4 regions of the Achromobacter sp. DH1f genome follow, and region 1 is predicted to be linked to each of the others. Evidence: predicted binding sites of a transcription regulator. Region 1 holds the regulator's gene; each other region holds the start of a gene.
The links. Region 1 encodes LexA, which represses DNA repair genes until DNA is damaged. Its sites were predicted from a motif close to ACTGTATNNNNATACAGT; they were not measured.

Region 1 (3,855 bases):
ACTTCGATCTGTCCGACGTCATGTTCGTGGCGACCAGCAACACGCTGAACATTCCGCCGGCGCTGCTGGACCGCATGGAAGTGATCCGCCTGTCGGGTTACACCGAGGAAGAAAAGATCCACATCGCCCGCGACCATCTGCTGCCCAAGCTGATGAAGAACAACGGCGTGAAGGATACCGAGCTGACCGTCGATGACAGCGCCTTGCGCGACATCGTGCGCTACTACACCCGCGAAGCCGGTGTGCGTGCGCTCGAACGCGAAGTGGGCAAGATCTGCCGCAAGGTCATCAAGCAATTGCTGACCCAGACCGATCGTGCCAAGGCCGAAGGCAAGACTCTCGAGGTCAAGCCGGTCAATGTCACGGGCGACAACCTCAGCGACTACCTCGGCGTGCGCCGCTACACCTTCGGCATGGCCGAAAAGGAAAACCAGATCGGCCAAGTGACCGGCCTGGCCTGGACGGAAGTCGGTGGCGACCTGCTCACGATCGAAGTGGCAGACATGCCCGGCAAGGGCGTGATCCAACGCACCGGTTCGCTGGGTGACGTGATGAAGGAATCGGTCGAAGCGGCTCGTACGGTGGTGCGCTCGCGGGCACGTCGCCTGGGCTTTGCCGACAGCGTCTTCGAGAAGCACGACATGCACGTGCACGTGCCGGAAGGCGCGACGCCCAAGGACGGTCCGTCCGCGGGTATCGCGATCACCACGGCCATGGTGTCGGCGCTGTCGCGCATCCCGGTGCGCGCCGATGTCGCCATGACCGGCGAAATCACGCTGCGCGGCGAAGTCCTGCCGATCGGCGGCTTGAAGGAAAAGCTGCTGGCCGCCCACCGCGGTGGCATCAAGACGGTCTTGATCCCGGAAGAAAACGTCAAGGATTTGGCGGAGATCCCGGACAACGTCAAGAACCATCTCGAGATCGTGCCGGTCCGCTGGATCGACAAGGTGCTGGAACTGGCTCTGGAGCGTCTGCCCGAACCGCTGGCTGAAGACGAGGCGGTCAAGGAACCGCTGGTGGCCAAGCCGGCCGAGCCGGGTTCGACGGATCCGGTGCTCAAGCACTGATCCCGGCCTGCAAGGCGCTGCCAGCAGCGCCTTCAAAAAGAAACCCCGCCATGGCGGGGTTTCTTTTTTGGGGCTTGCCTCTGAACGGCAGTGTGCCTGAACTACGCGGGCGAAGTGGGCGCTGTGCGTGGCTTGGCAAGGCCTGAAAGGCCCGCCCGGCGCGCGGTTCAGTGCCGAATCAATGCAGCGCGTGCGTGCGGATCAGGCCGACCGCTATGCCTTCAAGGGCGAATTCCTGGTCGGCTTCGACCACGATGGTGTCGAAGTCGGGGTTTTCGGGCAGCAGCTCGATACGGCCATGCTGGCGTTGCAGGCGCTTGACGGTGACGTCGTCGCCCAGGCGGGCCACCACGATCTGGCCATTACGGGCTTCGGAGGCTTTCTTGACGGCGAGCAGATCGCCTTCGAGGATGCCGGCATCGCGCATGCTCATGCCGCGGACCTTGAGCAGGTAGTCGGGCGCTTGGGCGAACAGGCTGGAGTCGACGCCGATTTCGCGTTCGACGTGCTCGGCGGCCAGGATGGGGCTGCCCGCGGCCACTCGACCTACCAGCGGCAGGAGCAGTTGCGCCAGGCCCGGCAGGGGCAGGGCGGCTTGCGTGGGGGAGGCCGAGGCGTCTTTCAGGCGGATGCCGCGCGAGGCGCCGGCCGTGAGTTCGATGGCACCTTTGCGGGCCAGGGCCTTGAGATGGTCTTCGGCCGCGTTGGGCGAGCGAAATCCCAGGGCCAGGGCAATTTCGGCGCGGGTGGGCGGAAAGCCTGTGCGCGCGACGGTTTGCCGGATGAGGTCCAGGATTTGCTGTTGACGATCAGTGAGTTTGCTGGCCATGGCGATGATCCGTTGGGGTCGGACTGTACATATATACAGCAGCATTCTGGGGGACATAACGCAAAAAAGCAAGCGGGTGTCGATTGCGGCGGCAAGCGGCCATGGCAGGCGTGCAATAAAAAACGGGACCCGAAGGTCCCGTCTGGCAGGTGCCGGCTTTGCGAGGCGCTTTACAGCACCGCGGCGATGCCCTTGGCGACCTGGTCGATGTTGCCGCTGTTCAGGGCGGCGACGCAGATGCGGCCGCTGGAGACGGCGTAGACGCCGTGCTCTTCGCGCAGGCGGTCGACCTGGGCCGAGGACAGGCCCGAATACGAGAACATGCCGCGCTGCTGCAGCACGAAGCTGAAGTCCTGCTTGCCGCCGTGTTCCTTGATTTTCTCGACCAGGTGCTTGCGCATCAGGCGGATGCGGTCGCGCATGGCGCCCAGTTCCTGTTCCCACATGGCGAACAGTTCAGGCGTGTTGAGGACGGTCGAGACGATCGTGCCGCCGTGGGTGGGCGGGTTGGAGTAGTTGGTGCGGATGACGCGCTTGAGCTGGCTCAGGACGCGGGTGGCCTGGTCTTTGCTGCCGGCTACGACGGTCAGGGCACCGACGCGCTCGCCGTACAGCGAGAACGACTTCGAGAACGACGAGCTGATGAACATGGTCATGTTCAGGTCGGCGAACAGGCGCACGACGGCGGCATCTTCCTTGAGGCCATCGCCGAAGCCCTGGTAGGCGATGTCCAGGAACGGGACCAGGTTGTTTTCCTTCACGACGGCGGCGATCTGCTGCCATTGTTCGAAGGTGGGGTCCACACCCGTGGGGTTGTGGCAGCAAGCGTGCAGCACGACGACGGTCTGGGCCGGCGCGGCCTTCAGGGCAGCCAGCATGCCGTCGAAATTCAGGCCGCGGGTGGCGGCGTCGTAGTAGGCGTAGGTGCCGACTTCGAAACCGGCGCGTTCGAACAGCGCGCGGTGGTTTTCCCAGCTGGGATCGCTGATCAGGACCTTGGAGGTCGGCAACAGCTGGCGCAGGAAGTCGGCGCCGATCTTGAGGGCGCCGGTGCCGCCCAGAGCCTGGGTGGTGAGGACGCGGCCTTCGGTGACCAGCGGGGAATCCTTGCCGATCAGCAGGGCTTGCGCGCCCTGGTTGTAGCCGGCGATGCCTTCGATCGGCAGGTAGCCGCGGGCAGCGGCGGCTTCGATGCGGGCGATTTCGGCCTTGCGCACGGCGCCCAGCAGGGGAATCCGACCCTGATCGTCGTAGTACACGCCAACGCCCAGGTTGACTTTACCGGGGCGGGTATCCGCGTTGTATTGTTCGTTCAGACCAAGGATGGGGTCGCGCGGCGCGAGTTCGACGGAATCGAAAAGGGTGCTCATGGGACTCTGCTGAGGGTGAGTGGACGCAGTGGGAAGTGCTGTGGATAATGGGGGGTTTACCCTGGGAACAGTCTAGCATGCCTAAGAGCGCAATAGACCCGAGTGCTGCGGGCGCGGCGGCCGCTGGTGCAACCGCTGGCGCAGCCAGCGAATCGACCATCGCATCGACCGGCGCTGCCCCCGTTACGGCTGTACCCGGTGCGGGCCCGGCAGGGGCCGGGTTCGTGGATTTTCCGGACAGCCCGTTTCATCTGTACCAACCGTACCCGCCCGCCGGCGACCAGCCCGCGGCCATCGAGGGCCTGGTGCAGGGCATCCAGGATGGCCTGATGTTCCAGACCTTGCTGGGCGTGACCGGGTCGGGCAAGACCTACACCATGGCCAACGTCATTGCCCAGCTCGGGCGGCCGGCGTTGGTTCTGGCCCCGAATAAGACCCTGGCAGCCCAGCTGTACGCCGAGATGCGCGAGTTCTTCCCCAAGAACGCCATCGAGTATTTCGTGTCGTACTACGATTACTACCAGCCCGAAGCCTACGTGCCCACGCGCGACCTGTTCATTGAAAAGGACTCGTCCATCAATGAGCACAT
Region 2 (3,855 bases), on a different contig from region 1:
AACGCCGCGCCACGGCCAGCACCGCGTCGGTGTGCTCGACGTAGTCCATGAGTTCGATGCGGCGCGAGAAGCTGGGCGGCGGTTCGATCCAGCGGTGCAGTTCGGGCGACTGGCCGTAGGCGGCATCCAGGGCCTGCAGCAGGTCGGGGGCGCTGCGCCGTTGCAGGCCGGCGCGGGGCAGCGCGCGCAGGTCGGCCAGCGTGTGGCAGCCGATGTCGTGCAGCCAGTCCAGGCGCGGCTGCGCCTGCGGCAACAGGGCCACGGGCAGGGCGTCCAGGCGGCGCGCCAACGTGGGCAGCGCCAGGGTGCGGCGCAACCGGGCGCGGCCCGGGCGGTGCGCCAGCAGCCAGGCGCCGGCCGCCGTGGGCGCCATGCCCAGCGACACGCGCAGGTCCAGCGCGCCCAGCGTGGCGGCCACGCGCCGGTGCAGGGCCCGCGGCCCGCGAAAGAATTGCAGGCTGGCGCCTACATTGAGCAGGATGGTGTCTTCGCCGGCCAGGGCGACTTCGGGGGTGTATTGCAGCAGCGCCAGGGCCGCGCCTTGCAGGGTGTCGGCTTCGGCCAGGGGCTCGCGCGTCAGCAGTTCGACGCCGGGGGCGATGGCCGCCGCGCCGCCGCGGCGCATGCCGGGGCGCACCCCGGCCCGATGGGCGGCGGGGGTGAGGGCGGCCACGCGTTCCTGGTCGAGGACCGCGTAGGCCTGGTCTTCATGCGGCCAGTGCGGGCGCAGGGCGTCCAGCGGCAGGCAGCGCAGGTAGGCGGCGATCCAGAGGCGCATGGCGGGAAGGCGTAAGGGCGCCGGGCTCGAGGCCTACGTACAGCGGGGTGTCGCAGACCGGCCCCCGGCGCTTGAGAATATGGACGGACAACCCGCCCGCGGCGGGCGCAAGCGCCAGGCGCAAGGGGGCGGGGGTGGCGTTTTGCGCCGCGCTGGCCGGGCGCAGGGCGACAAAGAGCAGGTCGCTGGCCTGGGCGGCCAGGTGCAGGCGGCGCAGGGATTCGGGGCGCACGTGGGGCAGCCAGCACAGCAGCGCGCCGCAACTGCCGTTTTTAAGGATCTGTTCGGCGGCCCAGAGGGCATCCAGGGGTTTTTCGGGGGCCACCCACAGCAGTTGCCGGGGATCGAGCCGCCAGCTCATCCAGCTGGCGATATGCGGGGCGTGCGGCGGCTGCACCAGCGCAATGGCGCGGCGGGTTTCCAGTTGCGCAAGGGCGGGACGCAGCAGGCGGATTTCGCCGATGCCGGGTTGCGGGGTAAGCAGTTCGATCAGCGAACCCAGCGGCCAGCCGCCATCGGGCAGCTCGGCCGACAGGGCGGCATGGCCGGTGGGCAGGCTGCGGGCGGCGCCCCGGGCAAGCTGGGTAGCGCGCCACACGGCGGGGTGGATGTGTTCTGGGGACGGCATGGCGGGCGGACGACCCGGTTTTCCTGGGGTTTGGGGTAGGTATTGCTGTATGAATATACAGTATTTTACCCCAGCGGCAAGTAGCGGAAAGTGTCCGAAAAATGCACCGATGTGGTGCATTTGAGACGGGTCCAGGGGTATCGTTACTGGCCCTGATAACCCCAGTCAGGGGCAGGCCGTGCGATTTGGCACAGGCAACTTTTTCGGGGCAGGGCGTGCTGGCTGCGCCTCCCGTTGGCTAACCAGGTAGATCAGATGGCATCACAACTTCAATGCTTGCACGGCGGCATCATGACGCAAGCACTTTCGGTCCGGGCCGCCCAGGACGAAAAGCGTGACTGGCAGACCCAGGAAGCGTTAACCGACGTTGAGGGTGGCCGCGTTGTCGATCACCAGGCCGTGCAAGCCTGGGCGGATAATCTCGGCACGGGTCAGCCCCGCGAGAACCGCTGATCTCAGGAACGCACCGCCACCGCCGGTTCATCCTGCCCAATCCCCGCCGCGCGATCGGCTTCCAGGCCGTAGAACTGCATGTCCTCGTAGCGGATCCAGTGCGACTTGCGTATCAGCCGGTGGCCGATCCAGAAGGCCAGGAACAACGGAATCGCCAGGTAGGTCGAGGCCACGCCGATCCAGTCGATGCGCTCGTCCAGAAAGGCCTGGTAGTTCTGGCCCAGCGTGACCAACAGGCACAGCACGAAGGCCAACAGCGGGCCGAACGGAAACAGGCCGGCCTTGTAGGGCAGGTTGGCCGTGTCGTAGCCGTGCTTGATGTAGCCCTGGCGGAAGCGGTAATGGCTGACCGCGATGCTCAGCCAGACGATGAATTCGGTCATGCCCGCGAAATTGAGCAGCCAGATGTAGACCGCCTTGGGGCTGTAGACCACGCTGAACATGCACAGGCAGGCAAGCGCGGTGGTGGCCAGCAGCGCGTACAGCGGCACGCCGCTGCGCGTCAGGCGCTTGAAGATCGCCGGGGCCTGGCCTTCGACGGCCATGTTGAACAGCATGCGCGTGGCGGCGTACATGCCGGAATTGCCTGCCGACAGCACCGACGTCAGGATCACCGCGTTCATCACGGTGGCCGCCGACAGCAGCCCGGCGTGCTGGAACACCAGCGTGAACGGGCTGACGGCCACGTCCTCGACCTCGTTGCGCAGCAGTTGCGGGTCGGTATAGGGAATGAGCAGGCCGATGATCAGGATGGCCAGCACGTAGAACAGCAGGATGCGCCAGAACACGTGGTTGATGGCGCGCGGCACGTTGCGGCGCGGGTTTTCGGATTCGCCGGCCGCCACCGCCACCAGCTCGGTGCCCTGGAACGAATAGGCCACCACCATGGCCACGCCCACCCAGGTGGCGGCGTTGCCCACGAAGGGCGCGTCGCCCACCGCCCAGTTGCGCATGCCCACCGGCGCGTCGCTGTGGATGATGCCGGCCAGCATGGCCACGCCCAGCACGATGAAGCACAGCACGGCCACGACCTTGATGATGGCGAACCAGTATTCGGCCTCGCCGAAGCTGCGCGCCGAAAAGGCGTTCAGCCCGAAGGTCAGGGACAGGAACAGGATGCTCCAGATCCATCCTGGCGTGTCGGGAAACCAGTACGCCATGACCAGTTGGGCGGCCACCACGTCCACCGCCACCACCGTGGCCCAACTCAGCCAGAAGTTCCAGCCCAGCGCGAAGCCGAAGCCGCCGTCCACATAGCGGGACGCATAGGTGCAGAACGAGCCCGATACGGGCATGAAGGTGGCCAGCTCGCCCAGGCTGGTCATGATGAAATAGACCATCACCCCGATCAGCAGGTAGACCATCAGCGCGCCGCCGGGGCCCGCCTGCGCGATGGCTGCGCCGGAGGCAATGAACAGGCCGGTGCCGATGGCGCCGCCCAGGGCTATCATGGTCAGGTGGCGTGCCTTGAGCACGCGGTGCAACTGGTTTTGGCCGGCCGGAGGATTTCCCGAGTCTGTCGTCGGTGTTTTCATGGAATGCGTCGAAATGCGTGTGGCGCGCATTTTACAATGGGCCTATCCAGTGCCTTTGCGGAGCCGTTACATGGCTGCTTTTTCCCCGATTTCCCGCTCGCTTGAATTCCTGCCCGAGCCCGGCACCGACGTGCGCCAGCTGTTCATCCTGCTGCACGGCGTGGGCGGTTCGCCCGACAACCTGTTGCCGCTGGCCGAGGCCGTGCGCGCCGCGTTTCCCGCGGCGGCGGTGCTGATTCCCGAAGGCTTCGAGCCCTTTGACGGCGGCGGCACGGGCCGCCAGTGGTTCTCGGTGCGCGGCGTATCCGAAGAAAACCGCCCCGAACGCGTGGCCCAGGCCATGCCGCCGCTGGAAGCCTATGTGCGCCAGGCCCAGGCCCGCTTTGGCCTGCTGCAGTCCGACACCGCGCTGGCCGGCTTTTCGCAGGGCGCCATCATGGCGCTTGAACTGGTGCAGGCAC
Region 3 (3,855 bases), on a different contig from region 1:
ATCGATGCCTCGGGCAAGCCGGCGCCCAAGCAGACGCCCAAGCCGCGCAGCCTGGAAGAGTTCATCGAACATTGATTGGGCGGCCCGCGCGAGGCCTGACATTGCGATACAGACCGTACAGACAGCAACGCGGCTCTGCCTATAAGCTGCGTCAGTCCCAATACTGATGGAGCTGACAAGATGCCCACGTCCCGTATCCGCATGGCAACGGCGGTTGCATTGATGAGCGTTTCCGCCTGGGCCCAGGCCCAGGGCCTGGTGCTGCCCACCATCCCCGAGGCCACGGATGCCATTGTCGACATGCTGGAGGGCACCGGGCTGTCCCGTCCGTCCAAGGTCAAGCTGGGCACCTGCGTGGCTGCCGAAGAAGCCACCCACCCGGGGCAGGTGGCGTGCACGGTGGCGGTGACGATGGGGGCCGCGGTCAACGAAAACCAGATGGACTTCTACAAGCAGGGCAAGAAGTGGAAGGCCCAGCCCAGTTCGTCCCAGGACAAGCTGCCATTCCCCGATCCCAAATTGCAGTGATCGCTGGCCCAAAGACTGACCGAAACGCCACCCCATAAAGCATTTGGCGAGGACCGCCTTGGGGCTGTCCTCGCCAAATCGATAACCGTCGCGAAAGGCCGGCTTACTTCTTCTTCATCATGTCGAAGAATTCGGCGTTGGTCTTGGTCGCACGCATCTTGTCCAGGATGAATTCCATGGACTGGACTTCGTCCATGTCGTGGATGAACTTGCGCAGCACCCAGACCTTTTGCAGCAGGTCCGGAGCGATCAGCAGTTCTTCGCGGCGGGTGCCCGACTTGTTCAGGTTGATCGACGGGTAGACACGCTTTTCAGCCAGGCGACGTTCAAGGTGGACTTCGGAGTTGCCCGTGCCCTTGAATTCTTCGTAGATGACTTCGTCCATGCGGCTGCCGGTTTCGATCAGCGCGGTGCCCAGGATGGTCAGCGAACCGCCTTCCTCGAGGTTGCGCGCCGCACCGAAGAAGCGCTTGGGGCGCTGCAGGGCATTGGCGTCCACGCCGCCGGTCAGCACCTTGCCGGAAGCCGGCACGACGGTGTTGTAGGCGCGGGCCAGGCGGGTGATCGAGTCCAGCAGGATCACCACGTCTTTCTTCATTTCGACCAGGCGCTTGGCCTTTTCGATGACCATTTCCGCAACCTGCACGTGGCGGGTGGCGGGTTCGTCAAAGGTCGAGGCCACCACTTCGCCGCGCACGGTGCGCTGCATTTCGGTCACTTCTTCCGGGCGCTCGTCCACCAGCAGGACGATCATCACGGCATCGGGGTAGTTGGTGGTGATGGCGTGCGCAATGTGCTGCATCATCACCGTCTTGCCCGACTTGGGGCTGGCGACGATCAGGCCGCGCTGGCCCATGCCGATGGGGGCGAAGACATCAAGAATGCGGCCCGTGAGGTTCTCTTCGCTCTTGATGTCGCGTTCCAGACGCATGGTCCGGTTCGGGTGCAGCGGCGTCAGGTTCTCGAACATGATGCGATGCTTGATCGCCTCAGGCGCCACGCCGTTGACCTTGTCCACCTTGACCAGGGCGAAATAGCGCTCGCCATCCTTGGGCGTGCGCACTTCACCTTCGATCGAGTCGCCGGTGTGCAGGTTGAAACGGCGAATCTGGGACGGAGAGATGTAGATGTCGTCCGTGCTGGCCAGATACGAGGTCTCGGGCGAGCGCAGGAAACCGAAGCCGTCGGGCAGGACTTCAAGCACGCCGTCGCCAAAGATCTGCTCGCCTTGCTTGGCGCGCCGTTTCATGATGGCGAACATCAGCTCCTGCTTGCGCAGGCGGTTGGCGTTCTCGATTTCCAGGCCAGCGGCCATTTCCAGCAGCTGCGAGACATGCAGCGCCTTCAGTTCGTTGAGGTGCATCGCGGTGAGTGGTGGGGGAAAAGTAAAGGAGGGTTCTGGCGGCGCGCCACGGACGGGCTCGCGCGGTATTGAATGAGCGCCGCCACCAGGGCGGCGCCTTCGTTCACAGCACGCAGTTTACAACGCGCCGTCCAGGAATGCGGTGAGTTGCGACTTCGACAGCGCGCCAACCTTGGTGGCGGCAGCCTGGCCGTCTTTAAAGAGCATAAGGGTGGGAATGCCACGGATGCCGTACTTGGAGGCGGTGCCCTGGTTTTCGTCCACGTTCAGCTTCGCGATCGTCAGGCGACCTGCGTACTCGGTGGCAACTTCTTCCAGGATCGGGGCAATCATCTTGCAGGGGCCACACCAGGCAGCCCAGTAGTCCACCAGCACCGGCTGGCCGGATTTCAACACATCGGCATCGAAGCTCGCGTCACTGACGTTCTTGATTTGGTCGCTCATGATGGTGATTCTCGGTTCGGCAGCAAAAGGCGCGTAAAAAGGGACGCGCCTTGCCGTTGTTCTTGTTTGTGGAATGGATTAAAGCATACCACTGTCAATAACGACAGTCATACCACTGTTTATAACAACAGGGTTTGCCGCTTTTGTGTAGGATGTTGCGGCGCAGTTGTCGTGATCGGAGTGGTTGAACCCGGCTACGCTCGCTGTGTCTATCGTCATCCTACCGAATTCGGAGCTGGTCAGGTCGTGCGCATTCCACCCGGAGCCGCGCAGAATCTGGGCTTATCCGTAAAATGTCGGTTTTTTTCCACAGATGTTGGGGATAACTTGGCCACTCCACGTTACAACGAGGCGTCCATCCGCGTCCTGAAGGGGCTGGAGCCCGTGCGCCAGCGCCCGGGCATGTACACCCGCACCGAAAACCCCCTGCACGTCGTGCAGGAGGTCATTGATAACGCCGCAGACGAAGCCCTGGCTGGCTACGGCAAACAGATACAGGTCACGCTGCATATCGACGGCAGCATTTCCGTCGAAGACGACGGCCGCGGCATTCCCGTCGGCCTGCACCCCGAAGAACACGCGCCCGTCGTGGAACTGGTGTTCACCCGCCTGCACGCGGGCGGCAAGTTCGACAAGGCCGGCGGCGGCGCCTACGCCTTTTCCGGCGGCCTGCATGGTGTCGGCGTGTCCGTCACCAACGCCCTGGCGACCCGCCTGGAAGTCGTGGTCTGGCGCGACGGGGCGGTCAACCGCCTGGTCTTCAAGGGCGGTGACGTCGCCGAACCCCTGGCCCCCTACGATCAGGGCGGCCGCAAGAAGTCGGGCACCCGCGTGCGGGTCTGGCCTGACGCGAAGTATTTCGACAGCCCCAATATTCCGTTGGGCGAATTGACCCACCTGCTGCGCAGCAAGGCCGTGCTGCTGCCGGGCGTGAAGGTGCTGCTGGTCAACGAAAAGACCGGCGACACCAAGACCTGGCAATACCAGGACGGCCTGCGCGGCTACCTGGCCGAAGCGCTGTCCGGCGCCGAACTGATGGTGCCGTTCTTCGAAGGCGAGCAATACGCCGGCGCCGACCACGAGAACTTCGCCGAAGGCGAGGGCGCCCAGTGGGTCGTGGCCTGGACCGAAGACAGCAATGCCGTGCGCGAGTCGTACGTCAACCTGATCCCCACGCCGGCCGGCGGTACGCACGAATCCGGCCTGCGCGAAGGCCTGTTCGGCGCGGTCAAGGGCTTTGCCGAACTGCACAGCCTGCTGCCCAAGGGCGTCAAGCTGCTGCCCGAAGACGTGTTCGCCCGCGCGAGCTTCGTGTTGTCGGCCAAGGTGCTCGACCCGCAATTCCAGGGCCAGATCAAAGAACGCCTGAACAGCCGCGACGCGGTTCGCCTGGTGGGCGGCTTTTCCAAGAGCGCGCTCGACCTCTGGCTGCACAGCAATGTGGAATACGGCAAGAAGCTGGCCGAATTGGCCATTCGCCAGGCGCAGGCGCGCCAGCGTTCGGCGCAAAAGGTCGAAAA
Region 4 (3,855 bases), on a different contig from region 1:
GCCAGCATCCAGTCCAGGATCTCGCCCAGCAGCGAGCGCTGCGGCGGCGCGAAGCTGGGGCCGCGGGCGCCGGCCCGCATGACATCCAGCGCTTCCTGGTTGAGCGCCTCTGGCGTGGCGGGCTCAGCTTGCGAGGTACGCCGCACCCTGGTCCCGTTCAAGGCAATAGCCCAGGCCGCGCACCGTCACGATCTTCACGCCGCTGGGTTCCAGCTTCTTGCGCAGGCGGTGCACATAGACTTCGATGGCGTTGGTGCTGACTTCTTCGCCCCATTCGCACAGATGGTCGACCAGTTGGGTCTTGCTGACCATGCGGCCGCTGCGGGTCAGCAGGATCTCGAGCAGGCTGACTTCGCGCGCGGACAGGTCCAGCGTCTGGTCATCGACCATGGCCACGCGCCCGGTCTGGTCGAACACCAGCCGGCCGTGCTTGAGCAGCGTGGCGCCGCCGCCCGCGCCGCGGCGGGTCAGGGCGCGCACCCGGGCTTCGAGTTCGGACAGCGCGAAAGGCTTGGCCATGTAGTCGTCGGCGCCCAGGTCCAGGCCTTTGACGCGTTGTTCGATGCTGTCGGCGGCGGTCAGGATGAGGACGGGCAGGGCGGAATTGCGGGCGCGCAGGCGGCGCAGCACTTCAAGCCCGGCCAGTTGCGGCAGGCCGAGGTCCAGGATGAGCAGGTCGAAGGCCTGGGCCGCCAAGGCGGAATCGGCGGCGAGACCGTCGCGTACGGCGTCGACCGCGTAGCCGTTGTGGCGCAGCGAGCGTGACAGGCCGTCGGCCAGGATGCTGTCGTCTTCGGCGATCAGGATACGCATGGGCTGCTGAAAAATAAGGAAATCCGGCATCGCGCACTGGGCGCGCGCTGGCCGCCGGGGGGGCACGGAGCCCTGGGGCGGGAGGCCCGGCGGGCAAAGGGGACATATCGCCGGGGGTATCCGCGATTCTGTCACAGGCGACCGGGCTTGCCCACTCAGGGAATACGTGGAAAACTCTGGCACACTGGTTTTTTGTACAGTACAATCCGGTGCCATAATCTGCGCTATCCGAAATCTCTCGACAACCCCGTACCGCGCCCCGATACGTTACAGACAGGACTCTACATGGACGACAAAACCACCAAGGCCGCCGCTTCGGAAAAAGCCAAGGCGCTTGCCGCCGCGCTTTCGCAGATCGAAAAGCAGTTCGGCAAGGGCTCGATCATGCGCTACGGCGACAACGAGGTCTCGCACGACATCCAGGTGGTGTCCACGGGGTCGTTGGGGCTGGATATCGCGCTGGGCGTCGGCGGTTTGCCGCGGGGCCGCGTGGTTGAAATCTACGGTCCGGAATCCTCGGGCAAGACCACGCTGACGCTGCAAGTCATTGCCGAAATGCAGAAAATCGGCGGCACTTGCGCCTTCGTCGACGCCGAACACGCGCTGGACGTGCAGTACGCCAACAAGCTGGGCGTCAATCTGACCGACCTCCTGATCTCGCAGCCGGACACGGGCGAGCAGGCGCTGGAAATCACCGACGCCCTGGTGCGTTCGGGCTCGGTCGACCTGATCGTCATCGACTCGGTCGCGGCCCTGGTGCCCAAGGCCGAAATCGAAGGCGAAATGGGCGATTCGCTGCCGGGCCTGCAGGCCCGTCTGATGAGCCAGGCGCTGCGCAAGCTGACCGCCACCATCAAGCGCACCAATTGCATGGTCATCTTCATCAACCAGATCCGCATGAAGATCGGCGTCATGTTCGGCAACCCCGAAACCACTACCGGCGGCAACGCACTCAAGTTCTACGCCTCGGTGCGTCTGGACATCCGCCGCATCGGCTCCATCAAGAAGGGCGACGAGGTCGTCGGCAACGAAACCCGCGTCAAGGTCGTCAAGAACAAGGTGGCGCCCCCGTTCAAGCAGGCCGAATTCGACATCATGTACGGCGCCGGCATCTCGCGCGAAGGCGAAATCATCGACCTGGGCGTGGCCGCCAACGTGGTGGACAAGTCCGGCGCGTGGTACAGCTACAACGGCAACCGCATCGGCCAGGGCAAGGACAACGTCCGCGAATACCTGAAAGAGCACAAGGAAATCGCGATCGAAATCGAAAACCGCGTGCGCGAAAACCAGGGCATCGTCAGCCGCGCCGCTGAATTCGTCCCCACCGCGGAAGACGACGCCGAGTAAATCGTTCGGTAATCCGTCGCCAGGCCCCGATGCCGGGTCCTGGCTTCGCCGCCGGGCTCACCTGCCCGGCGGCCAGCGGCAGGCTCCCATGCTTTCGGCCTCTATGTCTCAGGGGCCGGCATGAGAGACCTGCCGCTGGCACTTAGCAAGCAGGAAGCGCATGAGCTGGAAACCCTCCGCCGCGTCCGCTGACCGCCTACGCGCCAAGCTGGACGACGAATTCGAAACCGTGGCCAAGCCCGAAGGCTTGCGCCGCACGTCGGACGCACGGCGCGGGTCGCAGGCGGGCGGCCAGGGCAGCGAAGACGCGCCGCCCGATCAATGGCAGCGCAGTTCTGAAATGCGGGCGGCGGGCCGCAAGGGCGCGTCCGGCCGATACGGCTCGCGCGCAGGTTCTGCTCGAGAGGGAGAGGCCTCAGGCAGCGAACCGTCGGGCGGCGATCCGTCGGGCGGCGATCCGTCGGGCGGCAGACCGTCCGATCCCCCCCGCAAGGCCAAGGCCCCGCCCAAGGGGCCGTCCTTGAAAATGCGTGCCGTGGGGTATCTGTCGCGGCGCGAGCATGCCCGCGAAGAGCTGGCTCGCAAGCTGGCCCCCCATGCCGAAGATCCGGCCGAAGTCGACACCGTGCTAGACGCGCTGGAAAAAGAAGGCTGGCTGTCCACCGAACGCTTTGCGCAAAGCCTGGTGCACCGGCGCGCCTCGCGCCAGGGGGCGGCCCGCATTGTCCAGGAACTGCGCCAGCACGGCGTGGACGACAACCAGGTGGCCGAACTGCGCGAGCAACTGCGCGCCACGGAATACGACCGCGCGCTGGAAGTCTGGAAAAGAAAGTTCGACGCCAAGCCTGAAGACCGCGCGGCTTATGCCAAGCAGGCGCGCTTTCTGGCCAGCCGCGGCTTTGCGCACGATGTCATTCGCCGCATCCTGGGGGCGGGCGACGACGAATGACGTCGCCTGGCGGCGTCCCGTCGAATCACGCTACCGCTGGGCCGCCGGATCGCTGGATCGCCGGGCCGCCGGACCGCCGGCCGCTGGAACCTCGGACTGAGAGCAACGGGTTCGTGGCGCGATGGCCCCGCCTCCGCCGCTGCCCTTACTTCGCCGACTTGATGCCGCTGAGCGTCTTGAAGCAGACGTCGCGGGTCAGTGTCAGGAATTCATCGATATAAGACGCGTCCGTGTCTTCGCTGCGCACCGTGGCGTACAGCGTGCGCCAGACGCCCTGCGGCCCCAGGCGGCACTGGCGCAGCCAGCCCTGGTTCATGTATTCGGTCAATGCCCAGTTGGGCAGGGCGGCCACGCCCCGGTTGCTGGCGACCAACTGCGCAATGATCGGCGTCAGTTCGGCCTTGCGGATGGCGGCGGGTTCGACATCCGCCGGGTCCAGGAAGGCCGTGAAGACATCCAGGCGCTGCTTGTCCACCGGGTAGGTGATGAGCGTCTGGTCAGCCAGTTGGTCGGGCATGACGAACTTGCTGCCCGCCAGTGGATTGGATTCGGACACGGCCAGCACCAGCTCGTACTTGAAGAGCGGCAGGTATTGCACGGCGTCCAGCGGCTGGGGATCGGACGTGATCACCAGGTCCAGATCCCCCCGTACCAATGCCGGCAGGGGGGCGAAGGAAAACGCCGCCGACAGGTCCAGCGCGACATCCGGCCATTGCACGCGAAAGGCGTCCAGCGCCGGCATCAAC

Region 2: imuA (translesion DNA synthesis-associated protein ImuA) is a predicted target of LexA. The motif match lies at 1,451-1,468, and genes of this name have one in related genera.
Region 3: U858_RS0100175 (DNA topoisomerase IV subunit B) is a predicted target of LexA. The motif match lies at 2,450-2,467, and genes of this name have one in related genera.
Region 4: recA (recombinase RecA) is a predicted target of LexA. The motif match lies at 997-1,014, and genes of this name have one in related genera.

The regions. Positions count from the first base shown of each region.
Region 1 covers NZ_AYMF01000006.1:363,775-367,629, forward strand. The annotation lists gene lon (endopeptidase La) at 1-1,067, shown strand, start outside; gene lexA (transcriptional repressor LexA) at 1,246-1,896, opposite strand; gene U858_RS0104495 (amino acid aminotransferase) at 2,067-3,266, opposite strand; gene uvrB (excinuclease ABC subunit UvrB) at 3,344-3,855, shown strand, end outside.
Region 2 covers NZ_AYMF01000035.1:21,531-25,385, reverse strand. The annotation lists gene U858_RS0128190 (DNA polymerase Y family protein) at 1-778, opposite strand, end outside; gene imuA (translesion DNA synthesis-associated protein ImuA) at 708-1,406, opposite strand; gene U858_RS0128180 (hypothetical protein) at 1,698-1,859, shown strand; gene U858_RS0128175 (amino acid permease) at 1,862-3,409, opposite strand; gene ypfH (esterase) at 3,465-3,855, shown strand, end outside.
Region 3 covers NZ_AYMF01000001.1:36,975-40,829, forward strand. The annotation lists gene U858_RS0100155 (YhdP family protein) at 1-75, shown strand, start outside; gene U858_RS0100160 (hypothetical protein) at 181-528, shown strand; gene rho (transcription termination factor Rho) at 632-1,891, opposite strand; gene trxA (thioredoxin TrxA) at 2,009-2,335, opposite strand; gene U858_RS0100175 (DNA topoisomerase IV subunit B) at 2,663-3,855, shown strand, end outside.
Region 4 covers NZ_AYMF01000033.1:220,459-224,313, forward strand. The annotation lists gene U858_RS0127255 (sensor histidine kinase) at 1-8, opposite strand, end outside; gene U858_RS0127260 (response regulator transcription factor) at 124-813, opposite strand; gene recA (recombinase RecA) at 1,099-2,160, shown strand; gene recX (recombination regulator RecX) at 2,501-3,109, shown strand; gene U858_RS0127275 (LysR family transcriptional regulator) at 3,255-3,855, opposite strand, start outside.